3 regions of the Pseudomonas sp. S32 genome follow, and region 3 is predicted to be linked to each of the others. Evidence: riboswitches for the same ligand, from Rfam matches in the RefSeq annotation. Region 3 holds a riboswitch; each other region holds the start of a gene.
What was found. A riboswitch is a leader RNA that binds a small molecule or an ion and turns the genes downstream of it on or off. The one in region 3 is predicted to bind cobalamin.
Positions count from the first base shown of each region.

Region 1: linked by a shared signal. The riboswitch ahead of IAE38_RS04315 (CbtB domain-containing protein) and the one ahead of IAE38_RS13885 (ABC transporter substrate-binding protein) in region 3 are both predicted to bind cobalamin.
Region 2: linked by a shared signal. The riboswitch ahead of cobW (cobalamin biosynthesis protein CobW) and the one ahead of IAE38_RS13885 (ABC transporter substrate-binding protein) in region 3 are both predicted to bind cobalamin.

Region 1 is NZ_JACVVF010000005.1:45,213-55,680, reverse strand. Features, by position in the region: gene IAE38_RS04335 (DUF1272 domain-containing protein) at 1-101, opposite strand, end outside; gene cobM (precorrin-4 C(11)-methyltransferase) at 168-920, opposite strand; gene IAE38_RS04325 (cobalamin biosynthesis protein) at 952-1,338, opposite strand; gene IAE38_RS04320 (CbtA family protein) at 1,338-2,024, opposite strand; gene IAE38_RS04315 (CbtB domain-containing protein) at 2,035-2,223, opposite strand; cobalamin riboswitch at 2,312-2,535, opposite strand; gene IAE38_RS04310 (GNAT family N-acetyltransferase) at 2,569-3,060, opposite strand; gene IAE38_RS04305 (LysE family translocator) at 3,193-3,813, shown strand; gene IAE38_RS04300 (alpha/beta fold hydrolase) at 3,835-4,716, shown strand; gene IAE38_RS04295 (pirin family protein) at 4,800-5,687, shown strand; gene IAE38_RS04290 (DUF1652 domain-containing protein) at 5,890-6,150, shown strand; gene IAE38_RS04285 (hypothetical protein) at 6,182-6,469, opposite strand; gene alkB (DNA oxidative demethylase AlkB) at 6,576-7,226, opposite strand; gene IAE38_RS04275 (gluconate 2-dehydrogenase subunit 3 family protein) at 7,388-8,128, shown strand; gene IAE38_RS04270 (GMC family oxidoreductase) at 8,132-9,916, shown strand; gene IAE38_RS04265 (cytochrome c) at 9,929-10,468, shown strand, end outside.
Region 2 is NZ_JACVVF010000005.1:123,952-134,419, reverse strand. Features, by position in the region: gene IAE38_RS04610 (branched-chain amino acid aminotransferase) at 1-132, opposite strand, end outside; gene IAE38_RS04605 (ATP-binding cassette domain-containing protein) at 259-1,836, opposite strand; cobalamin riboswitch at 2,040-2,250, shown strand; gene cobW (cobalamin biosynthesis protein CobW) at 2,351-3,418, shown strand; gene cobN (cobaltochelatase subunit CobN) at 3,422-7,183, shown strand; gene IAE38_RS04590 (ATP-binding protein) at 7,185-8,195, shown strand; gene IAE38_RS04585 (vWA domain-containing protein) at 8,306-8,863, shown strand; gene IAE38_RS04580 (hypothetical protein) at 8,959-9,225, opposite strand; gene IAE38_RS04575 (sigma-54 dependent transcriptional regulator) at 9,567-10,468, shown strand, end outside.
Region 3 is NZ_JACVVF010000022.1:26,380-36,847, forward strand. Features, by position in the region: gene IAE38_RS13845 (sensor domain-containing diguanylate cyclase) at 1-940, opposite strand, end outside; gene IAE38_RS13850 (hypothetical protein) at 1,106-1,591, opposite strand; gene IAE38_RS13855 (GNAT family N-acetyltransferase) at 1,720-2,217, shown strand; gene IAE38_RS13860 (hypothetical protein) at 2,349-2,621, shown strand; gene IAE38_RS13865 (OprD family porin) at 2,616-3,953, opposite strand; gene IAE38_RS13870 (pseudoazurin) at 3,950-4,384, opposite strand; gene IAE38_RS13875 (ABC transporter ATP-binding protein) at 4,402-5,181, opposite strand; gene IAE38_RS13880 (FecCD family ABC transporter permease) at 5,187-6,206, opposite strand; gene IAE38_RS13885 (ABC transporter substrate-binding protein) at 6,203-7,213, opposite strand; cobalamin riboswitch at 7,327-7,525, opposite strand; gene IAE38_RS13890 (DUF1624 domain-containing protein) at 7,552-8,718, opposite strand; gene IAE38_RS13895 (TonB-dependent receptor) at 8,849-10,468, opposite strand, start outside.

The DNA.
Region 1 (10,468 bases), on a different contig from region 3:
CCGCGGCAGAACGTGCACTCGAACGAGCAGATAAACGCGTCAGTGCTGTCACCGGGCAGGTCGACGTCGCAGCATTCACAGTTGGGGCGCAAGTCCAGCATGGGGGAGTGTCCGGTAACAGGAAGGGGTTGGTCAGTCTGCTACCGGATTGCAGTGCCTTGCAACACTCAACCCGCTGGGCGATACAGGTGTGCGTGCCCGGCGCGATACAGGGCGGATTCAGCGAACGGCGTTTCTCCCAGCACGTGGCCGACCAGAATCAGCGCAGTACGGCGGAAACCCTTGGTCGCCACACCTGCGACGATGTCCGCCAGCGTGCCACGTACCCAGTCCTGGTCGGGCCAGGTGGCACGGTGCACAACCGCGACGGGGCACTGTGGCCCATAGTGCGGCAGCAGCAGCTCGACGATACGCGCCAGGTGCTTGACCCCAAGGTGAATGGCCAGCGTGGTGCCGTGGCGTGCAAGGTCTTCCAGCTGCTCCCCGGCCGGCATCGGGGAGTTTGCGCCAAAGCGGGTCAGGATGACGCTCTGGGCGACCTCTGGCAGGGTCAGTTCACACCCCAGCAGCGCGGCGCTGGCCGCAGTGGCGGTTACGCCGGGGATAATCTGATAGTCGATGCCCAACGCCTGCAGATGGCGGATCTGCTCGCCGATGGCGCCATACAGGCTTGGATCACCGCTGTGGACCCGGGCCACGTCCTGGCCCAGGGCATGGGCTGCCCGCATGGCCCCGATGATCTGCTCCAGGTCCAGCGCAGCGCTGTTGATCACGGTTTCGGCCTGGTTGCCTTCCAGCACGGCGGCAGGCACCAGGGAACCGGCGTAGATGATCACGGGGCATTGGCGGATCAGCCGCTGGCCCTTGACTGTGATCAGTTCCGGGTCGCCGGGGCCGGCGCCGATGAAGTAAACCGTCATGAAAATCCTTGGATGTAAATAGATGAACAGGCTAGCCTGCGATGGCCAGTGTTGCCGGGCCCATGACCCGGCGGGGCAGCAGTAGCTCGGCGTGCCCTGCCGCCTGGCAGGCCAGCGCCAAGGCCGTGCTTTCTGCGACGCCCCAGCAACCGCTGTGGGTATACGCAGCGGCTGAGCGATGGCTGAGCAGCGGCTCGTAGGCCTGCAGTTGCACCGCAGGGTACAGCACCAGTGGCAGGCCGAGGCGCTCGGCCAGCTGAAGCAGGCCGGGTTCGCCAGCCTTGAGTGCGATGCTGGCGATGCCGCGGAGGTCACTCAAGGCGAGGCCCCGTTCGGCCAGGCCGGCGAGCAGAAGCGCCTGCAAAACGCCCACCGGGCACCCCCGCCGGCAGCCAAACCCCGCGTACACTGCCGGCATCAGGCCTGGCTGTGGCGGCGGTACAGCCACGCGGTGAGCAGGCCCAATGCCAGCCAGAACGCAGCGTTGGTCAGCCACGAGGCCAGTTTGAACTGAGCTTCCAGCGCCTCGGGCGCCAGGCTCTCGTGCACTTCGGGTTGCGGTGCACCAATCAGGTGGGGCACTGCCAGCACCACCACACCAAGCACCTTCAGCAGCCAGTGGCGGGCGAACACTACCAATGCCAGGCCCAGGGCTGTTGCGCTGGCGGCGCCAACCCACCAGGCCTGGCGCTGGCCCAGGTCCGCTGCAGCGGTGCCCGGCAGTTCTGGCGGCAGGCCTAACGTGGGTGCCAGGCAAAACACCGCAAAGCCGGCCAGGCCCCAAAGCGCACCGGTACCAACACGCTTGGGCTCCCGCAGGCTGTAGAGGGCAGCGAGGATAAGGGCGAAGCCCACTGCGACCACCAGGTTGCCACCGGTGGTGGACAATACTCGCTGCCAGCCATCTTCCGGCGACCAGGCCTCAGCACTGTGTTCGTGCGCCGCTGCGCCCTCGCCATGGGCGTGCTGTTCGGCGGGGGCGGCGGTTTCGTAGGTTTCGGCCTGCAAGATGAGCGGGCTGACCCAGAAGCTTTGCAGCAGGGTGAGCAACAGGGCCGCAAGCAACCCGCTGAAACCCGCGGTACGGGCGATACGCGTGATCATTGGCGGTTACTCAGTGGCAGGGGAAGGCGGCGCTGTGGCGCGTATCGTGGGCAGCGTTGTGTACGGCTTCGATATGCGAAAAGCCGGCAAAGTAGACCAGGCACAGCCCCAGCAGGCTGGCGCCTACCGCAACAGCAATGCGCTGGCTGAGTGTGACGGGGGTGGCGATACTTGGAGTGTTGGCGCTGGTGACGGGCATGACGCGTTCCTCTGCTTTTTGTGGGCAACGGGCAAGCGCGGCAGCCCCGGGCGGCGCCCAGGGGATGCGACAGCGCCCGCCCACCGCGGGGTGTTCATAGGCGCAAGGCCGGTCTCCGGGCTGGCGAGGAGGAGGTTGGCTCCTTGAAAACGTCACCTTCCCATGCCAAGGGTGATGGCACAGTGGTACAGACGCTTCGCTCGCTTACCGTTGCGGGGGCAGCACCGGCTTGGTCAAGGCCCTGTTGCAGGCCTGTGACGCACCGGTTTCCCGTTTCACCCCCAGGGGGGCACCTTGACGCAGGGCACTAGAAAAGCACGAGGTGGGCCAGCCGTCAATTGCCTGTCAAACCGGCAAGCCGTCACGGGCAAACGCTTGCAGTTGCTCCCCCTCCAGGCGGTAGCGCACCCACTCATCCTGCGGCTGCGCGCCCAGCGACTCATAAAACTTGATGGCTGGCTCGTTCCAGTCCAGCACGCTCCACTCCAGGCGGCCCCAGCCATGGGCCACGGCCTCCCGGGCGATGTACCTGAGCATCTGTTTGCCGGCACCGTCCCCGCGCTGATCCGGGGTGATGTAGAGGTCTTCGAGGTAAATGCCGCTGCGCCCCAGCCAGGTGGAATAGCTTTGGAAATACACGGCGAAGCCAATGGCCTGGCCGTCACGTTCGCCGATCAGGCACTGCACGGTGCTGTGCTCATCGAACAGGCTACGTTCAATATCCTGCAAGGTGGCCAGCACTTCGTGCCGGGCACGCTCGTACTCCGCCAGTTCGGTGATGAAGGTCAAAATCTGCTGCGCATCGGTGCGCACCGCCGGGCGAATAACCACGCTCATGATGAATACCCCTGTTTCAAAATTGGCAATACAGTGAGGTGTATCTCATTAATTAAAGGTAACTGTATCGGTCGCTCGGGTGGCGGACTCCGGTAGTGTGACGGCATACCGCACCTACTGGAATGCCTGGCCATGTTTGCCTCTGTCGACCTGCTCGCTGCTTTTATCCTGTTCGCCTTCGTTTCGTCCATTACCCCGGGGCCCAACAACACCATGTTGCTGGCCTCCGGGGTGAACTTCGGCGTACGCCGCACGATCCCGCATGCCATGGGCGTAAGCATCGGTTTCATGGCGATGGTGCTGGCGGTGGGGCTTGGCCTGGGCGAAGTGTTCAAGTCGTGGCCGCCCCTGTATACCGTGCTGCGCTACGCGGGTGCGGCCTACCTGCTCTACCTGGCCTGGAAGATTGCCAACGCCGGGCCTGTGGGCGCAGCGGCTAGCAAAGGGAGTAACCCATTAGGCTTCTGGGCAGCTGCTGCTTTCCAGTGGGTCAACCCCAAAGCCTGGGTGATGGCGGTGGGCGCGATCACCACGTACACACCCGCTCAAGGGTACGTCACCAACGTGGTAGTGATCGCGGCGCTGTTTGCGTTGGTGAACTTGCCCAGCGTCGGCATCTGGGTGATGTTTGGCAGCGCGTTGCGCAGCGTGTTGCAGAACCCGCGCTGGCTGATGCTGTTCAATGTCCTGATGGCCCTGCTGCTGGTGATTTCGCTGTACCCATTGCTGTTTGTAGAATCGGCGTTTCACTAGCACTACAGGTAGCGCGCCGCGATGCAGCTGATTCCATGGTCCCATCAATGCGACGAGGGCTTCACCCTGCGTGGCTGGCGCACAGAAGCCAGTGGGCGACCGCTGTTGCATTTTCTGCACGGCAATGGCTTTTGCAGCCTGGCTTATCAACCCATGCTGGCGCGCCTGGCCGGCCATTTCGACTTGTGGCTCAGTGACGCGCAAGGGCACGGCGACAGCGACCACGGTGGCGTGTTTCGCGGTTGGAACCGCACCGCTGCGCTGGCCGTCGAGGCCTTCGAATGCGGGCGGAGCGAGTATGGCGAGGTACCCCGCGTGGCCCTCGGGCACAGTTTTGGCGGCGTGCTTACCAGCCTGATGCTGGCGGCTGAGCCCCAGCTGTTCCAACGCGCTGTATTACTGGACCCAGTACTGTTCAGCAAGCGCATGTTGGCTGTGCTGGGTGCAGCAAGGGTGGTCGGCCTGCACCGTCACCACCCCATGGCACGCCAGGCTGCGCGGCGGCGCAGTTTCTGGCCTGACCGGCCTTCGGCGCATGCTTCGCTGCAGGGCCGGGGTATTTTCAAGGGTTGGCACGATGCAGCGCTGCAAGCCTACATCGACCATGCCTTGGGCGAATGCGAGAAGGGCGTGGTGCTCAAGTGCAGGCCCAGCCGCGAGGTGGAGATCTTCAGCTCATTCCCCCGGCGCTTGTGGCCAACCTTGTTACGCATCGCCGTCCCCACGCGCATTCTGTACGGGGAACATACCTACCCCTTCGTGCCGGTCTCGGCAAACCGGCTGGCGAGCCTCAACAGCCACGTGAGTGCCCGGCAAGTGGCGGGCGGGCATTGCTTCATGCAGGAAAACCCAGGCAATGCTGCCGACCTGGCAACTGGTTTTTTGCTCGGCACTGTCCCATAGGTGGGACGATGCATGCCATTGCGGCAGGCTACTCAGCTATAGGCACCATTGCTAAGGTGTTCTCAGCCAATGAGGACCTCCCCATGAAAACGATTCTCGGTATCCACCGCAGCCCCCAACCCCACTGGGTGGGTGACGGTTTCCCGGTGCGCAGCCTGTTCACCTACGACAACCTGGCCAGCCGTATAAGCCCGTTTTTGCTACTGGACTATGCTGGCCCTCACACCTTTTCACCCACCCAGGCCCGGCGCGGGGTGGGTGAGCACCCTCATCGTGGCTTCGAGACGGTGACCATCGTGTACCAGGGCGAGCTTGAGCACCGTGACTCGACGGGGGCTGGCGGCTTCATCGGCCCCGGTGATGTGCAGTGGATGACGGCCGCAGACGGTATCATCCATGAAGAGTTTCATTCGCCGCGGTTTGCGCAAACGGGTGGAACGCTGGAGATGGTGCAGCTGTGGGTAAACCTGCCGGCCCGTGACAAGCGTGCCGCAGCGGGCTACCAGACGCTGCTGGCGAAGGATATCCCGGTGGTGCCGCTGGGCGGCGAATCCGGGAGCCTGCGCGTGATCGCCGGCAACTACAAGGGCGCTTTGGGCCCTGCACGCACGTTCACGCCGATGGATGTATGGGACATGCGCCTACAGGCAGGGGCGAGCTTCACGCTACCCGTCGCCGCTGGCCGCAATGCGGCACTGGTGGTGCTGCAGGGCACAGTCACCATCAACGGTACGCAACAAGCGGGGCCTTCGAGCCTGGTGCTGTTTGACCCGGCAGGGCAGGACCTGCAGCTGGAAGCAGCGGAAGCTGCCAGCGTTCTGCTGTTAAGTGGCGAGCCGATCGACGAGCCGATTGTGGGTTACGGCCCGTTCGTGATGAACAGCCAGGCCGAGATCATCGAGTCTTTCGAGGCTTTCCAGGCCGGCAAATTCGGGCAGATGCAGGGCGATCGCGGTGGTGCCTCGCATTGATGCACCGCTCGTCGCAGGGTGGTGATTCTGCCCGAACCTAACCTCACCCCAGGGGTTCTTCAGCTAAGGTGCTAGATGAACCCCTGCATGCTCATCACTGCAGCGCATCGACGTTTGGCCAAAGATGCTCATTATCAATTGGCGCTCAGCCTGCTACAGGCGTAACTACATTAATCAGGCCACCGCCAGAGAGGGTCGTACCATGTCGTTGATAGGCGTTTCGATGCTGGAAATGCGGCAGATGATCGAGCATGCCTGCCTGCCTGATCGTTGTGAAATCAGCTGCGCTGACGGTAACAACCTGACCATCCGCCTTGCCCAGGGCCAGAACTTCGAGCGCGGTGTGAGCCTGAGCGGTGTACCGCTGCACAGCCTCAACAGCTGCCGCGACCTGGTAAACCTGGTTGGGCAGCTGCATGCGCTGCGCTGCAAAAGCCCTGCGCGGGCGAAGGCGATTGCCTGATCACGCCCGGGTTATGTACGCGCTTTAGCCGCTAGCGCAGCTCCAGCAGCAGGTTCAGGCCGCCGTCTCCGCATTTGCCTTTGTCGCGCACTACGCCGTGGTAGCTGCGTCCGTCCAGCATGAATGCAACGCTGTGCGCCCTGTCGACTTTGTCTGGCAGCGGCGGGCAGATGTGCATGCGCAGCGCAGGCCGCCCTTGGAGGCTCAGCGGTGCCAGCTGGCACTGGCACTCCACACTCAGCGCCACGGGGCCGAACAGCGTGTCACGCACGTAATCCAGTTGCACCGATGCATTGGGGGCGCGGCCTGGCATCCTCATGGTCGTGTGCCTCTGGTGGAAAGTGGCGGGACGGCGTGATACTGGGTCATGACAGTCTCCTGTGAGCTGACGGTGGTGCCTGGTGGCACACGTTTCGGCAAATGCACTATCCACAACCCGCCTTGCGGAAGGTCAGGTTGACCCGGCGCTCGCCCATGCGCGGGTGAACCCCGGGCTTGATCGGCAGCACACCGTGAAAGCGTAGACGGTCTTCGCCGCCCCAAACCAGTACATCACCATGGCTGAGCGGGATGCGCTGGGTTCTGTCAGCCCGCTGCAGCCCCCCGAATAGAAACACGGCCGGAAGCCCCAGGGAAACCGACACGATAGGCTGATCGAAATCGCGCTCGTCGCGGTCCTGGTGCAGGGTGAGGCGGGTGCCTGGCTGGTAGTGGTTGACCAGGCATGCGTCGGGAGCGAACCCGTCGAAGCCGGCAACAGCCGCGCTGCGCGAGGCAAACGCAGTGAGCACATCGGGCAGCGCCGGCCATGGCTGGCCACTGACGGGGTCGGTGGGGCTGTAGCGGTAGCCTTTGGCGTCACTGACCCAGCCCAGTTCACCACAGTTGGTCAGCGCCACCGCCATGTGCAGGCCGCCCGGGGTGCACATGTGCCGGAACGGCGCAGCCCGCAGTACCGGGCGCAGGGCGTCCAGTATCGCCTCCAGGTCGGGGAGGGCGAAGCCTGGCAACAGCACCGTGTGGTTGGCCAGGCGATGCGGCTGTGGGCCGAACAGGTCAAGGTCGGACTGAATCATCAGGGGTCAAATCTCTCCGCCGAGTCAATATCGCGGGTTCATGCAAACCTATTGGTGTCAATGCGACATTAAACTCAAAATGTTTCTGAACGCCGTTGGTCAGTGAGCGGTCTTGATCATTGGCCCCGGCCGAGGACGCTTACCGATGATGAGGATTAGAAATGTCTGAGCACGTACCGGACAACCCCCGCAGGGACTTCCTGCGCAAGACCTTGACCCTGATACCTGTGGTAACGGTCGCCAGTACCGGCCTGGGCCTGGGCGCAAGCGCGGTGATAGCCGAGCCAGCACGCAGCCCCAACGTGCCAGAAAAAACCGACGCCGCCCAGTACCAGCCGGCATTTTTCACCGTGGACGAATATGCTTTCCTCCAAGCTGCGGTGAGCCGCCTGATCCCGGCTGACGCGTTGGGTGCCGGCGCCCTGGAGGCCGGTGCCGCCGAGTATATCGACCGGCAGATGGGCACCCCCTATGCCAGCGGGGCCTTGTGGTACATGCAAGGCCCCTTCAATGCAGACGCCGCACCCGAGCTCGGCTACCAGTTGCAGCTCAACCCGCAGCAGATCTACAGGCTAGGCATCGCCGGTGTGCTCGGCTGGTGCAGGGCCCAGGGCAACAAGCCGTTCCATGAACAAAGCGCCGCCCAGCAAGACCGTGTGCTCGCCGCACTGGAGGCGGGCGACCTGGTGTTGCAGGATGTACCTGCCAAGGCCTTCTTCAGCCTGCTGTTGCAAAACACCCGTGAGGGCTTTTTCTGCGATCCCGTGCATGGCGGTAACAAAGGCATGGTCGGCTGGAAGCAGATCGGCTTCCCCGGTGCCCGCGCCGATTTCATGGATTGGGCCGAGCGCAACGAGCGCTACCCGTTCCCACCGGTGTCCATTCGTGGGGAGAGGGCCTGAACCATGGCAAACACGTTGAAGAAAGTGGATGCGGTGATCGTCGGGTTTGGCTGGACCGGCGCCATCATGGCCAAGGAACTGACCGAGGCAGGGCTGCAGGTGGTCGCCCTGGAGCGCGGCCCCATGCAGGACACCTATCCAGACGGCAATTACCCCCAGGTGATCGACGAGCTCACCTACAGCGTGCGCAAGAAACTGTTCCTGGACCTGTCCAAGGAAACCGTCACCATCCGCCACACGGTCAACGACGTAGCCTTGCCGTACCGGCAACTGGGCGCTTTCCTGCCGGGTAAAGGGGTAGGCGGTGCCGGGCTGCATTGGTCCGGTGTGCACTTTCGTGTAGACCCGATCGAGTTGCGCATGCGCAGCCATTACGAAGAGCGCTATGGCAAGTCGTTCATTCCCCAGGACATGACCATCCAGGACTTCGGCGTTACCTATGAAGAACTGGAGCCGTATTTTGATTTTGCCGAGAAGGTCTTCGGCACCTCTGGTCAAGCCTGGACCGTGAAGGGCGAAGTGGTAGGGCGGGGCAAGGGGGGCAACCCATACGCCCCAGACCGCTCCAACCCCTTCCCGCTGGTGTCACAGAAGAACGTGGTATCCGCCCAGCTGTTCCAGCAGGCCACCTCGGCGCTGGGCTATCACCCCTACAACCTGCCGTCGGCCAATACCTCGGGCCCTTACACCAACCCCTACGGGGCGCAGATGGGACCGTGCAACTTCTGCGGTTTCTGCAGCGGTTACGTGTGCTACATGTATTCCAAGGCCTCACCCAACGTGAACATTCTGCCGGCGTTGCGCCAGGTGCCTAACTTCGAGCTGCGGGCCAATGCCCACGTGCTGCGGGTGAACCTGGACGACAGCAAGCAACGTGCAACCGGCGTGACCTACATCGACGCCCAGGGCCGTGAACTGGAGCAACCGGCCGACCTGGTGATCCTGGCCGCGTTCCAGTTCAACAACGTGCGCCTGATGCTGCTGTCCGGGATCGGCAAGCCTTACGACCCTGTGAAGAACGAAGGTGTGGTCGGGCGCAACTTCGCTTACCAGAACATGGGCACGGTCAAAGCCTTTTTCGACAAGGACGTGCACACCAACAACTTCATCGGTGCAGGTGGCAACGGTGTTGCCATCGACGACTTCAATGCCGACAACTTCGACCATGGCCCCCATGGCTTTGTCGGCGGCTCACCCATGTGGGTGAACCAGGCAGGCTCGCGGCCGATTGCCGGTGTCGCCAACCCCCCGGGTACACCTGCCTGGGGCAGTGCCTGGAAGAAGGCCACCGCCGACTACTACACCCACCAACTGTCGATGGACGCCCATGGCGCACATCAGTCCTACCGGGGCAATTACCTGGACCTAGACCCCAGCTACCGCGATGCCTACGGCTTGCCGCTGTTGCGCATGACCTTCGACTGGCAGGACAACGACATTCGCATGAACCAGTTCATGGTCGACAAGCTGAGCAAAATCGCCCAAGCGATGAACCCTAAATCCATCGCCGTGCTGGGCAAGCAGGTGAAAGAACATTTCAACACTGCCAGCTACCAGACCACCCACCTGAACGGTGGTGCGATCATGGGGACCGACCCCGCCACCAGTGCACTGAACCGCTACCTGCAATGCTGGGATGTGCACAATGTATTCGTCCCGGGCGCCTCTGCGTTCCCTCAGGGCCTTGGCTACAACCCGACCGGGCTGGTGGCCGCGCTGACGTACTGGTCCGCCCGGGCCATTCGGGAGCAGTACCTGAAGAACCCCGGCCCGCTGGTGACGGTTTAAGGAGCGATGAACATGAACAGAATGTTGATCGCGACTTTGCTGATGGGCACCGGGCTTTGCGCCCAAGCGGCGCAGCCCGACCCGCAACAGGTGCAGCAAGGTGAATACCTGGCCCGCGCGGGCGACTGCGTGGCCTGCCACACGGCCAAGGGCGGCAAGCCATTTGCGGGCGGGCTGCCTATGGAAACCCCCATCGGCACAATCTACTCCACCAATATCACGCCGTCGCCCGAGGGCATCGGCAGCTACTCCTTCGAGGACTTCGACCAAGCGTTGCGCCGCGGCATCGCCAAGGACGGCAGCACGCTTTACCCGGCCATGCCGTACCCGTCCTACGCGCGCCTGACCGAAGACGATATTCAGGCGCTGTATGCCTATTTCCAGCACGGCGTGCAGCCGGTGGCCGAGCCCAACAGGGACAGCGACATCCCCTGGCCGCTGAGCATGCGCTGGCCGCTGGCGATCTGGCGTGGCCTGTTCGCCCCGGATGCCAAGCCCTGGCAGGCGGCCCCGGCCAGTGACCCGGTCATCGACCGCGGGGCGTATCTGGTC
Region 2 (10,468 bases), on a different contig from region 3:
GATGTGCAGCACGTTGTCGTCGGTCAGGGTGCCTTTGTCCCACTCGCCATTGCGCCAGACAGACAGGTAGCGTTTGTCGGTCTTGATGTAGTCGAAGCCGAGCTTGTCCCAGTTAATGCTTTCGTTGCTCATGACACCCTCGTTGTCTTGCTAGTGCCCGATCGCTCGGGCTGCTGTTATATGCGCACCTCGCCACCATAATACATCCGCAGCGGATCGGGAACGGCCAGTCGGAAAATGCCGCGTTGTCGGCCGCCTCTACAGTTTCAGGTACTCATCCAGGGCCAGTTGCTCAAGCAAGATGGCATCGTGCGAAGCGATGATCAGGGCCCCGCGATACTGCCCGAGCATCGCCTGCACGGCCTCGAGCGACGGCAGGTCCAGGTGGTTGCCGGGCTCGTCCAGCAACAACAGGTCCAAGGGTTGCTGGCGATAAAGGATCGCCGCCAGTGCGGCCTTCATGCGTTCACCTCCGCTGAGCAGGCTGCTGGGCAGGCCCACGCGGGTGGCGTCCAGGCCCAGTTGCGCCAGCCGGCTGCGCAGCTCGCCCTGGTCGAGTGCCGGGTTGGCCCGTTGCAGGTGTAGCAGCGCGCTGTCGGTGCCGTTCAGCAGGGTGCAATGCTGGTCGAGCAGGGCGGCTTCGCCAGTGAGCACCAGGCTGCCCTCTGGTGAGGGCAGTTGCCCGTCGATCATGCGCAGCAGTGTGGACTTGCCGCTGCCGTTGGCCCCCACCAGGCCGAACCGCTGGCCAACCTGCATGCGCACTGTGACAGGCTGCTGGGTACCGTGGGGCAAGCGCAGGTCTTGCAGCGCCAGCACCTGCCGGCCGGCATGCCGCTGTGGGGCAGGGGCGTGTACGTGGATGGCGCTGCACTGTTCGATATCACCCGCTGCTGTGCGGATTTCAGCCTGCATCGCCTGCTCGGCACTCAGGTGCTGGCGGCGCTGTTTGCCAAGTGTGGCCTGGCTCACCTGCTGGCGGCGGTCGACAATGATCTTGGCCTGGTTGGCAACCTTGGCGGTGCGCCCCGCCCGGGCCTGGGCCTTCTCAAGGTTTTCGCGCTGCTGCTGGCGGTCACGGGCCTGGCGAAGTTGTTGCCGTTTAAGGTGCGCCAGATGCTGCTCGGCGTGGGTTGCCTCGGCACTTTTCTGCGCGAGGTAGTGGTTGTAATCCCCGCCGTACGCCCGCAGGCCCAGGCTGGACAGCTCAAGGATACGCGCCATGTGCCCCAGCAATGTGCGGTCGTGGCTGATGACCAGCATGCCGCGGTCCCAGGCCTTGATCATGCACAGCAGCTCGGCGCGCGCAGGGCCGTCGAGGTGGTTGCTGGGCTCGTCGAGTATCAGGTAGTCCGCGTCACTCAGCCAGGCCCCGATCAGCGCCACGCGCATGGCCTGGCCACCACTCAGGCAGCGCGCAGGCGTGCGCCAGTCGAGCTGGCCCAGGCCATGGCGTTGCAGCAGTGCCTGCAACTGCTCGCGGACGCCCCAGCGCTCGCCCACGGTGTCGAAGTCTGCGGCATCTACGCTGCCTTGTTCGATGCGTTGAAGGGCTGCGATCACCGGGCCGACCTGGGCCAGGTCGGCAACAGTGGCACTGTGCTCGATTACCTGCTGGCCCAGCAGATGCACGTGGCCCTGGCGCTGGCAGGTACCGCTGCTGGGCGCGCGCTGGCCGGCCATGACCTGGGCAAGCAGGCTCTTGCCCACGCCATTGCGCCCGACCAGGCCGGTGCGGCTGCGGTCGAAAGTGGCGTTGAGGTTGTCGAACAACAGCCTGCCATCGGGCAAGGCCAGGGTGACGCTGTCGAGCGTCAGGATGGATGGGTCGGTCATGAGCAACTCCACGAATGCCGCGACATCTCCGGAGCGAACCGGAGGCTGAAGGCTGGCCGTCGGACAGACGGCGGCATCAATGGCGCATTGGACGAACACCTCGTGGCAGGGGAAAGGCCACCCTAGCGGAGAATCGGCAGAGGGTAAAGTGCATCGACACGCCAGCAACGGCTGGCAGTGGTTGACCACCTGCCAGCCACTGCGTAGCCTTGCCGGTTCGAGGTTCTTCGGCCAGACCGAAGCTAAGACGGGAACGCGGTTCAAGCCGCGGCTGCCCCCGCAACTGTAAGCACCTTACGGATCGACACAGCCACTGCGCCACTGCGCGGGAAGGCGTCATCCCCCCAGCCTGTTCGCATTGCAGAGCGCTGGAACGGTGCAAGCCAGGAGACCTGCCTCGACACGTTTTCGACTTTAAACCGGGCGGGGTGATCCGGTGGCGAACACGCCCGGCCAGCATGGCCGCGGGCTGTCGTCCTGCATGCCCGCGCCACTCTGCCAAGGGCAACGCGACATGAAAACACTGGCCAAGCTACCTGTCACCATCGTCACCGGCTTCCTCGGGTCGGGCAAGACCACGTTGCTGCGGCACATGCTCGACAACGCCCAAGGCCGCCGCATTGCGGTCATCGTCAATGAGTTCGGCGAGCTGGGCATCGACGGCGACATTCTCAAGCAGTGCAGCATCGGTTGCACCGAAGAAGAGGCCACCGGCCGGGTTTACGAACTGGCCAACGGTTGCCTGTGCTGTACCGTTCAGGAAGAGTTCTTCCCGGTGATGCGCGAACTGGTGGCGCGGCGCGGCGACCTGGACCACATCCTGATCGAAACCAGCGGCCTGGCCTTGCCCAAACCGTTGGTCCAGGCCTTCCAATGGCCAGAAATCCGCAACGCCTGCACCGTCGATGCCGTCATTACCGTGGTCGACAGCCCGGCAGTGGCTGCCGGCACCTTCGCCGCCTACCCGGAGCAGGTTGACGCCCAGCGCAAGCTCGACCCTAACCTGGACCACGAATCGCCACTGCACGAGCTGTTCGCCGACCAGTTGGCCAGCGCCGACCTGGTGGTCCTGAACAAGGCCGACCTGATCGATGCCGAGGGCCTGGCCAAGGTCCGCGCCGAAGTCGCCGAAGAGCTGCCAGCGGCAGTGAAGGTCGTCGAGGCCAACAGCGGCAAGCTGCCGCTGGAGGTACTGCTGGGCATGGGCGCGGAGTCCGAATTGCACATCGACGGCCGCCGCACGCACCATGACAGCCACCACGACGGCGATGACCATGACGACCATGACCACGATGCCTTCGACTCCATTTCCATCGACTTGCCTGAAGCCGATGAAGCCTTGCTGCTGGGGGCCCTGACTCAACTGGTGGTGGAGTTCGGCATCCTGCGTGTCAAAGGCTTCGCCGCCGTACCTGGCAAGCCGATGCGCCTGCTGGTGCAGGGGGTGGGTACCCGTTTCGACAAGCACTTTGACCGTGCGTGGCGCGCTGATGAGCCGCGGGTCACGCGCATGGTGCTGATTGGCCAGGAACTGGATGCAGCCCAGCTGGAAGCCCGCTTGCGCCAGGCCCTGGGCGCCTGACCCATGCACTTGCTGCGGACCCAGCCCGGCGGCTTCGTGCCGGACGACAGCATTGCCGACCTTGGCCAGACACCTGCCGAGCTGGTGATTCTCTGCAGCGGCGATTCGCACCTGGCGTTGCTCGCCGACAGTGCCGAGCAACTGCCTGACGATTTCCCCACGCTGCGCCTGGCCAACCCCATGCAGGTGCAGAACCATGCGTCGGTTGACCTGTATGTCGACCAGGTGCTGCAGCACGCCAAGGTGATCCTGGTGTCGCTGCACGGCGGTGTCGGCTACTGGCGATATGGTGTGGAGCAACTGGTTGGCCTGGCCGCCCGCGGCGTGCAGTTGATCCTGGTGCCCGGCGATGATCGCCCCGACCCCGAGCTGACCGGCCTTGGCACGGTGCAGGGCGAGCAGGCCGAGCGCCTCTGGCACTACTTGCGCCAGGGCGGCAAGGCCAATGCCCTCAACCTGTTCCACTGCCTGGCCAGCCAATGGCTGGGCCGCGAGTATGCCTGGGATGAGCCACAGCCCCTGGCACGCACCACGGTGTATCACCCGGCCAAGGGCAGCGCCGCGCTGGAGGACTGGTACCCGCACTGGCACCCTGAGCACCCGGTCGCGCCGTTGCTGTTCTACCGCTCTCACTTGCAGGCGGCGAATACCGCGTTCATTGACGTGTTCTGCCAACGCCTGCAAGCCGCCGGCCTTAACCCGCTACCCATCGCCGTTGCCAGCCTGAAAGAGCCCGCCTGCCTCGAGCAGGTGGAGGCATGGCTGGATGAAGTGGGCGCTGAGGTGGTGCTCAATACCACCGGGTTCGCGTTGTCCAGCCCGGAGCGGCCAAACCTTCGGCCACTGCGGCGCGACGTAGCGGTGCTGCAGGCGATTTGCGCGCAGGATAACCAGCCAGGCTGGGAAGCCAGCGAGCAGGGGCTGGGGGCACGCGACCTGGCCATGCATATTGCCTTGCCTGAACTGGACGGGCGCATCATTACCCGCCCGGTCAGTTTCAAGGACATGGCCTGGCACAGCGAGCGCAGCCAGTCAGATGTGGTGTGCTACCGCGCCCACGCTGAGCGCATGGACTTTGTCGCCGAACTGGCCAGGCGCTGGGTGGCTTTGGCGCGTTTGCCCAACGGCCAGAAGCGTGTGGCGCTGATACTGGCCAACTACCCGACCCGCGATGGCCGCATCGGCAACGGCGTAGGCCTGGACACGCCCGCTGCCGCGCTTACTATCCTCCAGGCGCTGCGCGCCGAGGGCTACCCCCTGGCGGATCTGCCCGGCAGCGGCACACAACTCATTCATGCGCTGCTTGGCGGCGTCACCAACGACCTGGACCAGCTCGACATGCGGCCCTGCGCGCAGAGCCTCGGCATGGCCGACTACCTGGCCGCGTTCGAGCGCCTGCCCGAGGCCAACCGGCAGGCTGTGCTGGAGCGTTGGGGCCCACCCGAGCAGGACCCGATGTACCGCAGCGGCCGGTTGATGGTGGCCGGCCTGCGCTTTGGCCTGACCTTCGTCGGCATCCAGCCGGCGCGGGGCTACCAAGTGGACCCCAGTGCGGTGTACCACGACCCAGACCTGGTGCCCCCTCATGGTTACCTGGCTTTCTACTTCTGGCTGCGTCACGTCTACGCCGCCGATGCGGTGATCCACGTTGGCAAACACGGCAACCTCGAGTGGTTGCCTGGCAAAGGGGTCGGGCTGTCGGCAACCTGTTGGCCAGATGCCTTGCTCGGCCCGCTGCCGAATGTCTACCCGTTCATTGTCAATGACCCGGGCGAGGGCGCCCAGGCCAAGCGCCGCACCCACGCGGTGATCATCGACCACCTGATGCCGCCCCTGACCCGGGCCGAAACCTACGGCCCGCTGCGCCACCTGGAACAACTGGCGGACGAGTTCTACGAAGCGCAGTTGCTGGACCCTCGCCGGGCGCGGGAGTTGCAGCGCGACATCCTCGAACTGGTCAAGGCCAACCATATCGACCGGGAACTGCAACTGGAGGGGGAACTGGACGATGCGAGCGTTTGGTTGCCTCGCCTGGACACCTACCTGTGCGACCTCAAGGAGTCGCAGATCCGCGACGGCCTGCATGTCTTCGGCCAATCGCCTCAGGGCCGGCTGCGCCTGGACACACTGCTGGCGCTGCTGCGGGTGGAGCGCGCAGATGGCCGGGGTGGCAACGCCAGCCTGTTACGGGCCCTGGCCAAGGTGCTGGTACCGGGGTTCGACCCGCTCGACTGCGACTTGGGTGAGCCCTGGCAGGGCGCGCGCCCAGCCCAGTTGCAGGGCATGTGCGAGGCGCCGTGGCGCACCTGCGGCGACACCCGCGAGCGCCTGGAATTACTGGCGTTGCACATGATCGAGCAAGCGCTGGAAGGCGTAGTCCCCTACCCGGATGTGGACCTGTGGCAGCCCGTGCATCAGGTGATCGAGGCCCTGCGCGAATCAGTCGCGCCGTGCCTGGACGCCTGTGGCGCAGCAGAAGTGCACGGCCTGCTGGCGGCACTGGCCGGCCGCTTCGTGCCGGCCGGGCCCAGTGGCGCGCCCAGCCGTGGCAGGCTCGACGTGCTACCAACGGGCCGTAACTTCTATACCGTGGACGTGCGCAACCTGCCCACCACGACGGCCTGGCGCCTGGGCTTCGCGTCCGCCAACCTGATCCTTGAGCGGCACCTGCAGGAGCATGGCGACCACCTGCGCCAGTTGGGCCTGTCGGTGTGGGGCACGGCGACCATGCGCACGGGCGGTGACGACATCGCCCAGGCCATGGCACTGATGGGCGTGCGGCCCGTGTGGGCCACGGGCAGCCAGCGCGTGGACGATTTCGAAATCCTGCCCCTGAGCCTGCTGGACAGGCCGCGGGTTGACGTCACTCTGCGCGTGTCAGGGTTTTTCAGGGATGCGTTCGGCAACCTTATCCGCCTGTTCGACGCCGCGGTGCAAGCGGTGGCCGGGCTGGACGAACCCGACGACCTCAACCCGCTGGCAGCCCGCGTGCGCAGCGAACGGGCAACCTTGCAGGCGCAGGGCGTGGGCGCCGAGCAGGCGGCACGCCAGGCGGGCTGGCGTATATTCGGGGCCAAGCCCGGTGCTTATGGCGCCGGGGTGCAGAACGCCATTGACGGGCAGCTGTGGCACACCCGCGAAGACCTGGCCGAGGTGTACCTGAACCACGGCGGGTATGCCTATGGCGCCAGCGACGAAGGCACGCCAGCCCGGGCGCAGTTTGCCCAGCGGCTGGCACGTGTGCAGGCGGTGCTGCAAAACCAGGACAACCACGAGCACGACCTGCTCGATTCCAACGATTACTACCAGTTCCAGGGTGGCATGCTGGCGGCCTCCGAAACCCTGGTTGGGGCGCCGGTGGCGAGCTACCACGGTGACCACAGCCAGGTTGACCGGCCGCGTATTCGCACGCTCAAGGAAGAACTCAACCGGGTCATCCGCGCACGCGCGTTGAACCCGAAGTGGATCGACGGCGTAAAGCGCCACGGCTACAAGGGTGCGTTCGAAATGGCAGCTACCGTGGACAACCTGTTCGCGTTCGACGCCACCACGCACCTGATCGACGACCACCATTATCAATCGCTGGCTGACGCCTATGTGCTGGACCCGGCAACCCGCGATTTCATGCGCGAGCACAACCCCGAAGCCCTGCGCGACCTCACCGAACGTTTGCTCGAGGCCCAGCAGCGTGGGCTGTGGCAGGCGCCGGGCGATTACCGCGAGGCTTTGGAAGAACAACTGCTCGATGGCGAGGAACAGGCTTGAAATGAGTGAACCCGTGCAATTTCCCCTGGCGGCCGTGGTGGGGGCCGACGACCTGAAGCTGGCCCTGTGCCTAACTGCCATCGACCCGAAGATCGGCGGCGTATTGATCGAAGGCCCGCGTGGCATGGCCAAGAGCACCCTGGCCCGTGGCCTGGCCGACCTGCTCGGTGAAGGGCCATTCGTGACGTTGCCGTTGGGTGCCAGTGAAGAGCGCCTGGTTGGCACGCTGGACCTCGATGCGGCACTGAGGCAGGGCAAGGCGCAGTTCTCGCCGGGCGTGCTGGCACAGGCCGACGGTGGCGTGCTGTACGTCGATGAAGTGAACCTGCTGCCCGACACCCTGGTGGACCTGCTGCTCGATGTGGCAGCCAGTGGCACTAACCGTGTCGAACGGGACGGTATCTCTCACCGCCACAGTGCCCGTTTCGTGCTGATCGGCACCATGAACCCGGAAGAAGGCGAGTTGCGGCCGCAGTTGCTCGACCGCTTTGGCCTGAACGTGGCCCTTGAAGGGTTGCCGGAGCCCCAGGCACGCCAGCAGATCATCCGTCGGCGCCTGGCATTCGACAGTGATCCGCAGGCTTTTTGCAGCCACTGGGCGCAGGCTCAGATGCAGTTGCGCGAGCGCTGCCAGGCGGCGCGCCAGGCCCTGGCTGCTATCCCGCTTGACGACCACGCCCTGGCGCTGATTACCGAACGCTGCTACGCCGCCGGGGTCGACGGCTTGCGTGCCGACCTGGTGTGGCTGCGCGCTGCCCGAGCGCACAGCGCCTGGCGGGGTGGCCAGGCCATAGAGCAGGTAGACATCGAGGCGGTCGCGGAATTTGCCCTGCGCCATCGCCGCCGCCACGCCCCCCAGGCCAACCCCCCCGCAACGCCACCGCAGCCTGAGGTGGCAGGCGCCAGCCAGCCTGGGGAAAAGGGCGGCCAGGGGGATTGGGGCGCCTTGCCGCCCCAGCCTGTGGCGGCTGGGCCAAGGCGCGAGGTGCCGAACTGGGCAAAAAAGCCCTGAGCATCCGTCAATCACCTGCCCGGGTGGCGGATGCCGGTGCCGGTAAAGGGCAGCAGGCTGGCGCCAGCCGCGGCCGCGCCGTTGAGCAGGCCAGCGGCCGCGTTGCCTGGGTGCCGACGTTGCTCAAAGGCCGCCCGCGCAAACGTCATGATGTGTGCTGGCAGGTACGTCGGGGCAAGCCGGCTCAGCTGTGGCTGGTGATTGTGGACGCCTCTGCCTCAACCCGCCGAAACCAGGCACTGGGCCAGGCGAAAGGGGTACTGGCAACGCTTTTCGACCAGGCCTACCGCCAGCGTGCACGCCTTGCGCTGCTGACTGCCAGCGGCCACGCACCTCAATGGCAACGTCACGGGCTGAAGGCCTCAGCAGCATTGCAACCCTGGCTACAGGCGCTGGGAGCTGGTGGCGGCACACCGTTGCTACCCGCGTTGGAGCAGGCCAGACGATGGCTGATCGCCCGGCAGAAGGCCCACCCCAGCGAACAGGTGCGCTGCCTGGTGTTCACCGACGGGCGTCTGCAGCAGTGGGAAGCCGTGCAGCCGTTGCCCTGCAGCACCGTGTTGGTGGACATGGAAATAACAGCCGTACGGTTGGGGCGCGCGCAGCAATTGGCCTTGCAGTTGAATGCCGAGTATCAGCATATACAGGCCATGAACGTCATTAAGTAAGTGCGAGGGTGCGGCATCAAGTCGCAATAAAAAACGTGCAACTTTTAGAGGGGCAAGTGCGTGGTGGGCCCACGCACCTGTTTAGGCAGCCGGTATTACCGAGGCATTGACCAAGGTTGCAGGCGGTAGCCTTTTTCGCTGAGTTCGGCGCGCACTTCCTCGATCAGGCTGGCCCACTGGGCTTTATCGGAATAGATGCGCGAGGATACTTGTTTGCTGCCGATACGGGCATTGGTGCGGTCAACCACGGCCAGGCTAAGTTCGCCTGTACCATTGGGGGCATCCCAGGCCACGCACTGGAAGGGTTCGAAGGCGTGGTCGGCAATCAGCAGTGCTTCGTTGACACGGAGCGGGGCATTCATGAGTCGGTCTCTCTGTGGTCGCAAACATCCAGGTGAAGTCCGCGTTGCTTCCAGGTCGCCTCAAGGATCGCGATATGCAGCGCGGGGTTATCAGTACTGATGCTCTGGTCGGGGGTTCAAGTCACACGTTTACAATAAAAAAGTTCACAGGCGTTTAATCAATTGATCACCTGCGCCCATGTGAGGGCGCTTTAAACAGAAAATTCCCGCCATGCGATCTAAAAAGCGCGGCCAGTAGACGGACGGTCATGGAAACCGTCAATTGAGTTGCTAGTGTTAATCGGGCGCCACAACTTGCTGTTTTATCTCAAAAAACCAAAACCTGGCGCCAAGGATCGGTCATGCAGCAACCCACCGCGCAACGCCGCTTGCTCATCGTCGACCCTTGCGAGGCATGCCATCAGCTGCTGCCTGGGCTGCGCGAAGCGGGTTGGGATGTCGACAGCTGTGTACTCGCCCACGCCCAGGATTATCCGTGCGATGTGGGCTTGCTGCGCCTGGAGGCCTCGCACCTCAAGCAGCCAGATGCCGTAAAGGACATGATAAAGCGCAGCAATACCGAATGGATTGCGGTGCTGAGTGCCGAGCAACTGCGCATGCCGGCATTCGGGGATTTTGTCTGCGAATGGTTTTTCGACTTCCACACCTTGCCCTTTGACGTCTCGCGGGTGCAGGTCATGCTGGGGCGGGCATTCGGCATGGCGCGGTTGCGGGGCAAGGGCACCAACAAGGTTGACGACCCCAACGACGAACTCCTGGGGGAGAGCCGGCCCATCCGCGAGCTGCGCAAGCTGCTGGGCAAGCTGGCGCCCACCGAATCACCCGTGTTGATCCGCGGCCAAAGCGGCACGGGCAAGGAACTGGTGGCGCGTACACTGCACCGTCAGTCGCAACGCAGCGAACAACCGTTCATTGCGATCAACTGCGGGGCTATCCCCGAACACCTGATCCAGTCTGAGCTGTTTGGCCACGAGAAGGGCGCGTTCACCGGCGCCCACCAGCGCAAGGCGGGGCGTATCGAGGCGGCCCACGGTGGCACGCTGTTTCTGGACGAGATCGGCGACCTGCCGCTGGAGCTTCAGGCCAACCTGCTGCGATTTTTGCAGGAAAAACACATCGAGCGCGTTGGCGGCAGCCAACCGATCCCGGTGGATGTGCGGGTGCTGGCGGCCACACACGTGGACCTGGAAAAGGCCATTGAGCTGGGTCGCTTTCGTGAAGACCTGTACTACCGGCTGAACGT
Region 3 (10,468 bases):
CCCCGGCAGCCAGTTGCCACAACGGCTGCGCGATGATCAGGGCCAGCCACCACAGCAGCAGGAAGCCCACCAGGGCCAACGGCGCCGATGTACCCACCACGTTGAGGATGAGGTTCCCCAGTGGTGTCAGTGTGCGTGTCAGAGGCTGCTGGGCCACCACGCCCCAGCCGGCACTTGGCACGGTGGCGAAACCTGCCAGCATCTCCACCCCCTGGCTGTTGCTCAGTTGGCGGGTGCCGTTGCGCAAGGTGCCCAGCTGGTTGATCAGCGGGTTGCTCTGCACCACTGTGCCAACCCGCTGCGGGTTGGGGTGGTACAGCAGGCGGCGCTGGCTGTCGACCACGTACAGGTAGGAGCCGTCCTTGTAAAAGTGCTCGCCCAGCAAGCTGTTGAGGATGTTGCGCTCGTGCAGGTAGAGGCTTCCCGCCACGTAGCCCAGGTAACGCCCATCGGCGTCGAAGATCGGTTGTGACAATGTCACGACCAGGTTGTTGGCTGCCGAGACATAGGGGGTGGAAACCAGAGGGCGGCGTTCGTGCAGGGCTTCTTCTACGCCGGGGGACTGCATGCGCCCGCCCACCAGGTGTCGCAGGTGTGCGGGCGATACCGACAGCAGTACACCGTTCGCGTCGATCACGAAGGTAGAGTTGAAGGCCATGCTCTGGCCCAGTACCCGGTCGGTTTCGGCCCGTAGCGCAGCGCTGTCGGCCAGTTGCTGGCGCTGCACACCCGCGCTGAATGCCAGTTGCTGCAGGGCGTTGCGAATATAGGTTTCAGTGATGGCAGCCAGCTTTGCCGCATAGACCCGGTTGGCTTCCAGGGCGTGGTCGATCAGCAACTGGCGCTGCACCCGGTAGCTGGCGAAATAGCTGGCGCACAGCATCACCAGCGCGGTAAGGGCGCAAAGCACCAGAATAAGTGTGCGCAGATCGAGCCGCATTCCTTGCTTGGCGTTTGGCAATCCTGACCTCGAAGGCGAACAGATGCGGCAAAAAGGGCGATAACCCTACAGGTTATCGGTGCTTTGGGGAACTGCTTGACGTCAAGATGGCCACCATCGGGTGCGTTGGGGCGCTAAGCGCCCCAATTAGCGCTTCCGGGCCTATTATCCAGCAGGGCTGGCGTTGTCCAGCTTCCGCAGTTCGTCTTCCACCTGCTGCATGCGTTGTTTGGCCAAGGCTTGCACGTTGGGGTCCCCAGCGGTGTCGCGCATCAGCGACGTGAGTTTTTCGCTCAGGCGCCGGCCGTTCTCCGTGTCCTCCAGAGCACGTGCCTTGGCCGGGTCCTGCAGCGCCGTGACGATCGTGTCGAACTCTGCATCGCTGAAGTTTTTCTCGCTGTAAAGCCGAAACAGGTCCTGGCGCTGGTCCTCGACCGTGAGGTGTTTGCGCAGCACCTGCTCGATGCTTGCCTGTGTCAACCGGGGGTGGGTGCGCCCGAGCAGGCCAGCCATGCGCTCGATGTTATGGGTATAGGCCTCCTGCAGCGGCAGCCGCGCGAGGATCTGCTCTTCACGGGTGGGTTTCTGATCGCAGGCGGTAACGGCGAGGGCCAGCAGCAGGGGCAACAGCAACTTGTTGAGGCAAGGCATGGCGTGGCCTGGTCGGGCTGTGAGGCTGGCGATTATAACGGTGTCTGCGCAACGCCGACGAGCCTTGTCGTTTGCCTTGGCCGCGCGGCTGGGGTAGAACCTGGCCTCCATTGCCTGGTGGCTGCCCCATGCCCGACCTGACCCTGCAACCTGTTCCACGCGACGCCATTGATGAAGTGGTGGCGTTCGTCGAAGCGGCCCGCCGCGAATTGTTCCCGATGCTCGCCGGCACGCCCTTGCCCCATGATCTGGCGCACTTCGCCAGCACGTACCTGGACGGCGCTGGCTGTTTTCTGGAGGCGCGGGACGGCGGGCGCCTGGTGGCCGTGGTTGGCTACCTGCCCTACGATCACCGCTTTGCCCAGCTCTGCTACCGCGCCCAGCAGGTGGTCGAGGTGGTGCGGCTGTTCGTCTTGCCGGCCTACCGCAGGCACGGCCTGGCAGCAGCGCTGTTCGCCAGGTTGCGTCTGCAAGCCCAGGCGCAAGGGGTAGACTGCCTGTACCTGCACACCCATCCATTTCTGCCCGGCGCCATCCGCTTCTGGGAGCGCCAGGGTTTCAGCGTGGTGGACGTTGAACAAGACCCGGTGTGGCAGACCACCCACATGCAGCTGCCCCTGCGCTGAACCTACGGAATTGCCCTACACAAGCCTGGCGGCAGTGATCCACGCGTTCATTTCCTTGCCTGCCAGGCCGTGCTTACCCTCCCAGGACATGGATTTTTCATCGCTGCAGAGGGAGAAGGACGATGCCACACATGGCCCTGTACAAGCTCAAGTTGCTGGACGAATTCGAAGCACGCCTGGAGGGGTGGACCTCCGATGATTTTGAAAACAGGCTGATGGACCTGTGGCGCGGTGCCACCCGGCAGGATGCCCGGAACCTGATCAATGCGGCGCATCGGGAAGGGCGCTGGCCCAACACGGTCAGGCAGTACCTGCACACCCGCGTGAGGGCCGCCGGCCATGTCGATGCGGAGCTCGAAGCCGCGTTCGCCGACCTGGCGTACAGCCAGCCACCCCTTTCATAACCCGCCGGACAACGGCCATTCCACCGCCAGCCGAAGCTGGTCGACATCCAGCTCGGCTTGCGCCTGGTTACCCCGGTGCACGTTGTGTCGGACCGAGAAGGTGACGCCCTTGGCCCGGCCGCCCTGCACTACATAGCGGGCCTCAAGGTCACGCTCCCAGTGCTTGCCGCCCTTGCCGTAGCCCAGATAGGCATAGCCACCTGCCGGGTCTACCCCGGTGCCGTCGATACCGAAGCCGCGTACGTACAGGGCCGTCAGCGCCAGGCCCGGGATGCCGTAGGCACCCATGTTCAGGTCGTAGCGCGCCTGCCAGGACTTTTCGTTTGGCCCGTTGAAATCGGACATCTGCACCGCATTGGCGATGTAGATGGCGCCCCGCGAGACGTAGTCGAACGGTGTGTCCCCATGCACCTGCTGCCAGCCCAGGCTGAAGCCGTGAGGCCCCTGGTCGTAGCGCGAAACCAGGCTCCAGGTGGTGTTGTCGATACGCCCCGACAGTGCCTTGCCGGTGTCGGTGGTGCGGTACAGGTTAAGGTCCAGGCTGACACCGCGCTGCTCGTCCAGGGCATGGCTCAGGGTGCTGCCCAGGTAGTGCTGGTTCCAGGTGTCTTCATACCGCGACGTGTACAGGCTGGCGCTGAAGGCAGGGCTGGCTGACCAGATGGCGCCGGCCAGGTCGACCTGGTTACCCTGGCGGCCATTGGAGTAATTGACTGCAAAGCCCCGGCCATGACTGGAGGCATTGCGGTCGGCGTTTTCGGTGAAATGCCCGGCCACCAGCCTGAGCGCCTCCAGTTCCTCACTGGCCAGAAAGAACCCGGTAAAGGTTTCCGGGAGCAGACGGCTGTCGGAGGCACTGAACACCGGCGTTTTCACCCGCTGCTCGCCGTAGGTGAGCACGGTGTTGGCGATGCGCAGCTTCACGGCGGCGCCTGCGCGGCTGTAATCAGATTGCGGGTGCCCGTCGTTGTCCACGGCCAGCAGGCGCGCTTTGCCCGCCCGGCCGCCGCCGCTGTCCAGCTTGACGCCCAGGTAAGCGTGGGCATCCACGCCCACCCCCACCAGCCCCTGGGTGAAACCAGACTGGAAGGTACCCATCAGGCCGTAGCCCCATTCTTCCGCCTTGCCGTTACGCTCGTTGCGCGGCTTGTAGGCATTGCGCGCGGCACCGTTGCGCCCGCCATGCTTGAAATCGCGCAGGTCGTAAACACTGCGGTTGAGCACGCTCCAGCTGGCGTCCTGGACAAAACCCTGGCTTTGGGATTGGGCATTTTCGGCCTGTGCCCAGGGGGCTATCGCCACCAGTAGCAGCGCCAGTGACAACCTTCTCACTGGCCGGCCACCAGCTGTTGCAGTTGCGCCCCGAAGCGCGCCTTGGCCCTCGCCGGCAGGCTTGCCGGCACCGCGGCCTCGGTCACGTCACCGACCTGGATGAGCATGACCATGCCCATTGCCAGGTGCGGAATGCATTGCACGCCGTACAAGCCCGGCACGGTAAAGCGCTGCTCGAAGACCTGGTTGAGCTTGCTCTTGAAAGCCGTAGCGCCCTCTGGCATCAAACCCGGCACGCTGGCCGCGTTGTGCCCGCTCTGGGTGGGTACGAAACGCACCGTGTCGCCCGGTGCGATACGCAGGTGATCAGGTTCATAGACCATCGCCCCCGCCTCACCGCGGTTGAGCATTTTTACTTCGTGAACCTCGGCCAGTGCTGCGGAGGCGAGCAGGGCGCTGGCGAGCAGCAAGGCAACAGGGTGCAACGACATGGGCAGAACTTCCTGGTTCAAGGGGCGCGAAAGCGCAGGATGCGCGCGCCGTCGTAGGGGTCGGTGAGGTAGTGGGCATGCACACCGAAGGTGTCGAGCAGGCGCTGGGGCGTGAGCACCTCCAGCGGCTTGCCCAAGGCAACCAGGCGGCCTTTGTCGAGCACCGCCACACGGTGGCAGGTGAGGGCCTGGTTGAGGTCATGCAGGGCCACCACCGTGGTCACCTGCAAGGCTTGCACCTGGTGCAACAGGCTTAGCTGGTGCTGGATATCCAGGTGGTTGGTGGGCTCGTCCAGCAGCAGCAGGCGCGGCTGTTGGGCCAGGGCGCGGGCGATATGCACGCGCTGGCGTTCACCACCAGACAACGCGCCCCACAGCCGGCTGCGCAGGTGCAGGGCATCCACGTCGGCCAACGCCTGTTCGACGATGGCACGGTCGTTTGCGCAGAACGGTGCAAGCGCCGACAACCATGGCGTGCGGCCCAGGGCAACGGCATCGAACACGCGGATCGCATCGAGCGTGTCAGCCTGTTGCTCCACCAATGCCAGGGCCTGGGCGATCTGGCGCCTGGCCACCTGTGCCAACGGTTGGCCCATCAGCTGTACGCTGCCGCGGGTGGGCTTGCGCAGCCCGGCCAGCAGCTTGAGCAGCGAGGACTTGCCGGAGCCGTTGGGCCCGACGATAGCCAGGGTCTCGCCGGCGTGCACGGTCAGGTCGAGGGCGTCCAGTACGGTGTTGCCGGCCAGGTCCAGCCCCAGGCCCTGGCAGCTCAGCGGTGCGATGTGCGCGGGGGCCATGGCTGTCACGAGTGCCCCCGTCTTGCGACCAGGATCAGCGCGAACACCGGCGCGCCGATCAGCGCAGTCACCACCCCCACGGGGATGACCTGCCCGGCAATCAACGTGCGCGAAAGAATGTCGGCCGCTACCAGGAACAATGCGCCGCCCAGTGCGCTGGCGGGCAGCAGGCGCCCGTGACCGGGGCCCAACAGCAAACGCAGGGCATGGGGGATGACCAGGCCGACGAAACCGATGGCGCCCACGATCGATACCATCACCGCCGTTACCAGTGCCGCGCAGCTGATCAGCAGCAACTGCGTGCGCCGCACCGGAATGCCCAGTGAAGCCGCAGAATCGGCGCCGAAGGTGAATGCATCCAGCGCCCGGCGGTGCCACAGGCATACCAGCAAACCCAGCACTGCGACCGGTACCGCCAGCCACACTGACGGCCATCGCACACCGCTCAGGTTACCCAGCAACCAGAACAGAATGCCCCGCGCCTGCTCGGCGGTGGCCGACTTGGTGATGAGGAAGGCGGTGAGGGCGTTGAACAGCTGCGAGCCGGCAATGCCCGCCAAAATGACCTGGGCGTTGTTGCCGGCCGGGCTGGCGGCCCGGGCCAGTACCAGCACCAGGGCGAATGCCGCCAGAGCGCCTATGAATGCCCCTGCCGACATGCTCAACGCCATGCTGCCCAGGCCCAGCAAGCCGACCAGCACCGCGCCGGTCGAGGCACCTGCCGACAGGCCCAGCAGGTAGGGCTCGGCCAACGGGTTGCGCAACAGGGCCTGGAGAATCACCCCGCAGGTCGCCAGGCCAGCGCCGCAGGCTGCAGCCACCAGGGTACGGGTCAGGCGGTAGTTCCAGACAATGCCGGCATCAATCGGGTCCACTGCGTAGCCCGCCTGCCACAGGTGGTTGGCCAGCACCTGGCCAACCAGGCTGGGTGACAGGTTGCTTTCACCAATGGCGGTGCCTGCCAGCAAGGCAGTCAGCAGGGCGGCCACGGCCGCCACGGCGGTGAAGGGCAGGCGGCTGGTCACTGGGCTGCGTGACCGCTGGCGAACGCCGTCGCCAGGGTTTGCAGGCCACGGAACAGGCGGATGCCGGCTTGCATGGCCTCGGCATCCAGCACGATGATGCGCCCGTTTTTCACCGCATCCATGTTGCGGGTGACCGGGTCGTTACGCAGGAATTCGAGTTTTTTCTGGTAATCGTCGGCCGGGAAGCGGCGGCGGTCCATGCGTGCGACGATCAACCAGGTCGGGTTGGCCTTGGCCAGGGTTTCCCAGCCTACGGTCGGCCATTCTTCAGTGGATTCGACCACGTTGCGTACCCCCAGGGTGCGCAGCATGAAGTCGGCCACGCCCTGGCGCCCGGCCACATAGGGGTCGATGTCCAGGTCGGCGCTGGAGAACCAGAACAGCGCCGAGGTCTGCGACAGGTCCTTGCCCGCCAGCTGCTCCAGGGCGCTGTTCAGCCGGCCTTTCAACTCGGCGTTCAGGGCAGTGCCGCGGTCTTGCACATCGAAGATTTCGGCCAGTTGGCTGACGGTTTTGTAGATGCTGTCTACCTGAAAGGCCTGCAGGCGCGTGCCATCGGCCCCCACCAGGTTGTCCTTGCCTTCGCAGTCCGACGGCATCACATAGGTCGGTATGCGCAATTCGTCGAACTGTTCCCGGGTACCCACCACACCCTGGGCGCCGATCATCCACTCGAACTGGGTAGCCACCAGTTGCGGGCGCTTGCCCACCACGGCTTCGAAGCTGGGGTCGTTGTCGGCCAGGCGCGGTACCTTGGCGTTCTGCGCCTGGTACTCAGGCAGCACGTCGTTGAACCACAGCGAGGTGCCCACCAGCTTGTCGCCCAGCCCCAGTGCATAGAGCATCTCGCTGCCGGCCTGGCCGATGGTCACGGCCCGCTGCGGCGCGTGGTCGAAGGTCTGCGGCTTGCCACAGTTGTCGAGGGTCAGCGGGTAGTGGGTAGCGGCAGCCTGGGCCAGGCCGGCGAAGCCCAGGCCGGCGAGCAGGGTGGCAATACGGGGCAGCATGCGGGGCGATCTCCTATCGGGCAGTTCACGGAAGGAACGTGCGGGCAGGCATCGCCGAGCCCCTGCCGGTAGCAAAAGGCAAAACGCAAAGCCCATCCCGGACACCCCGCCGGTTGGTGATATAGGTGCCGGCAGGTCTCCTGACTGGTGCGTCATGGCCTGGCTCCGACCTTCCCGGGTGTGTGACCCAGTGGCATGCAGGGAGCAGGCTCGGCACTTACAGTTGCGGGGGCAGTTCCGTTTGGCCCTGTGGAACGGGGCCTGGGATTCCCTATTGATTCCGTGATGGAAACCGGCGGCACGCATGGTAGACCATCACGCCGCCGGGTGAAACGCTTTTAGAAATACTTCAGCCAGGCAATGTCCCGCCTGCGCGCCTTCAGGCGGGCGAACCCGCGGGTGGGCAGGTACAGCGCCAGGGCCAGCAATGCCGCCCCCACCCAAACGGCGCCGATGCTGTCGAAGCCGAAGTACGCGCCCTGGTTCAGGCCAAACACAGCGACCGCTGCCAGGTACAGCACCTTGAGCACGTACAGGTGCAGCAGGTAGAAGAACATCGGCGCCGCCCCCAGCACGGCCAGCGCAGCGACCCAGCGGGCCTGGCCGGCGCGCTCGAAGCCGCGCAGCAGCAACAGGCCGGTACCCAGCGTCAAGGCCAGGAACAACAGCGACGGGGGGTATTTGGTGATGTTGAACAGGCTCATGAGGGTTTGCACAACATTCGGGTAGGCCGCCCAGGGCGCTTCGCCATAGCCGTTGAGCAGGCGCAGCAACACAAAGCCCAGCAACGTGCCTGCGCCAGCCAGCAGCAGGCGTTGCTGACGCTGAGCAGGTTGGCTGGCGCGGCCAAACCAAGGCCCAAGGCCATAGCCAAAGGCGATCACACCCACCCACGGCAACACCGGGTAGGAGGTGCGCAGGCGCAGGTGCTCCGACACCTCCAGCCAGCCACGGTCATGCAGGATCGCCCAAGGCACATGCAGAGCGGACCCTGCATCGAAGTGCACGCCGTCCAGCAGGTTGTGCCCGGCAATGATGAGCGCGCCCAGCGCCAGCAAAGCGGCCCGTGGCAGCCATACCAGCAGCGACAGGCCGATCATGCTGATGCCTATGGCCCAGATCACCTGCAAGTAGATGACCGTGGGCGGCAGCTGGAATGTCCAGGCGAAGTTGACCAGCGTGAACTCCAGCACCACCAGAAACAGCCCGCGCTTGAACAAAAAGGCCGCGACATCGGCACGGCCTTGGTGCTTCTCGCCGTACAGCCAGGCAGACAGCCCGGTGAGCAGGACGAACACCGGGGCGCACAGGTGGGCGAGGGTGCGGCTGACGAACAACGCGGGCTCGGTGGTGTCGATGGCCATCGGGTCGCTGACCTGTTTGTGCAGGAAGAACGTTTCGCGCACATGGTCCAGAAGCATGAACAGCATCACCAGCCCGCGCAGGGCATCGATGCTTTGCAGGCGCTGGGTGAGCAGGGTGGGAGTGGCGTTTGCGCTTGTCATGAAATTTCGCTGGCGAGGTGAGTGTGTCAAATGAAACGTTATCTTATAACTAATATCTGCCATCACGGTAGGCATTTCTGCCGGCCGTGGTATGGGTGGAGTGCGCCGCCGCATGGCGACGGCGGGTTTGTCAGAAGCGGTAGTCCACCGTGGCGAACAACGACCGGGGCGTGCCCATCAGCCACTGCTCGCCACTGAATGCCGACACCACGTACTGGCGGTCGAACAGGTTGTTCAACTGCAGCCCCAGCCGCACATCCGGCTGTACCTGCCAGGCAATGTTGGCATCGACTACGGTGTAGCCCGGGGCGCTCTGGGTGTTGGCGTTGTTGGCATAGCGTTCATCCACAAAGCGCGCCCCGATGCCGGCCTGTACCTGCTGGCCCAGGCCTTTGCTCAGCCACAGGTTGGCGGTGCGCCTGGGCACGTTGACCGGGCGGTTGCCCGAGCGGTCCAGGTTCACCCCACCGACGTTTTCGTCGAACTGGTCATAGCGCGCCCGCAGCAACGCGGCGTTGGCCGACACCTGCCATTGGTGCGCCAGCGCTAGTTCCAGGGTGGCTTCCAACCCGTCGGAGGTCTGCTGGCCTGCCTGCTGTTGTTCGTGGGTGAGCGGGTCATCCACCAGCAGCTTCTTCTTGACGATGTGGTAGGCCGCCAACGTCCATTCGCCCTGGCCGTTCCAGAACCGTTGCTTCAACCCCACCTCGGCCTGCCGGGCTTCGGTGAGGGCGTAGTGCATCTGCGAAGGGCGCAGGCTGATCAGGTTGTCGACGCCGTCCTGGCTGGTGGAATACTGGCCATATACCGCTACCTCCTCGCTGAGTGCATACACCAGCCCCGCGCGCCAGTTGCCGCCCTGCAAGCTGCGGTCGCTACGGCTGCCATCCACCAGGTTGTTCCGGTCAATGTGGTTCTGATCCCGCCTCAGGCCAGTCACCAGTGCCAGCTTGTCGGTCAGTTGCAGGCGGTTCTCGGCAAACAGGGCAACGGTGTGTGTGGTCGAAAGGGTCTGTGGCCGCAACGGCGATGCACTCTGGAACGGCCCTGGGCGGGGCTGCCACGGGTCGATGTAATCACCGCCGATATCGTCATAGGGCGCGTTGCTGTCCACATTGAACCGGACCTTGTTGTACTCGGCGCCGATCACCGTCTTGCTCGGCAGGCCAAACAAGGCGTGATCGAAATCGAAGGTCTGGCGGTCGCCGAACTGTTCCTGGTTGTGGCGGATCTGCAGGAAGCTGCCACGCAGCAACTGGCCTTGCTCGGGGGCCCAGCGGTAGTCCTCGGCGTTGCGCCACTGGCGACGGCTGTTGATGTAGTACAGCTGGTTGCTGGCGCCGACATGATCGTTCAGCGACCACTCGCTGGTCAGCCGCGTCCATTGGTCCACGTAGTGCTGCTGGTCATTCTGCACGTTGTAGTTCTTGCTGCGCAGGCTGCTGCGGTAGTGGCCGTCGATCAGCGGCGTGCCGTAGTAATTGGCTGGCCTGGCGTCACCGCGGTCGTGGGCGAGGGTGAAGCTGAGGTCTTCACTGGCGTCGAAGCGCAGCGCCATGCTCAGGGCCTGGCTACGGGAGGGGGTGCGGTCGACCCAACCGTTGCCTGCTTGCTGGTTCAGGTTCAGCCGGTAGCTCAGGCGTTCGCTCAGGCTGCCACCGCTGTCCAGGCCCACTTGTTGGCGATCCCAGGAGCCATACCCCACACGCAGGTGGTTGCGCACCTCGCCGGCAAGGGGTTTCTTGGGAAT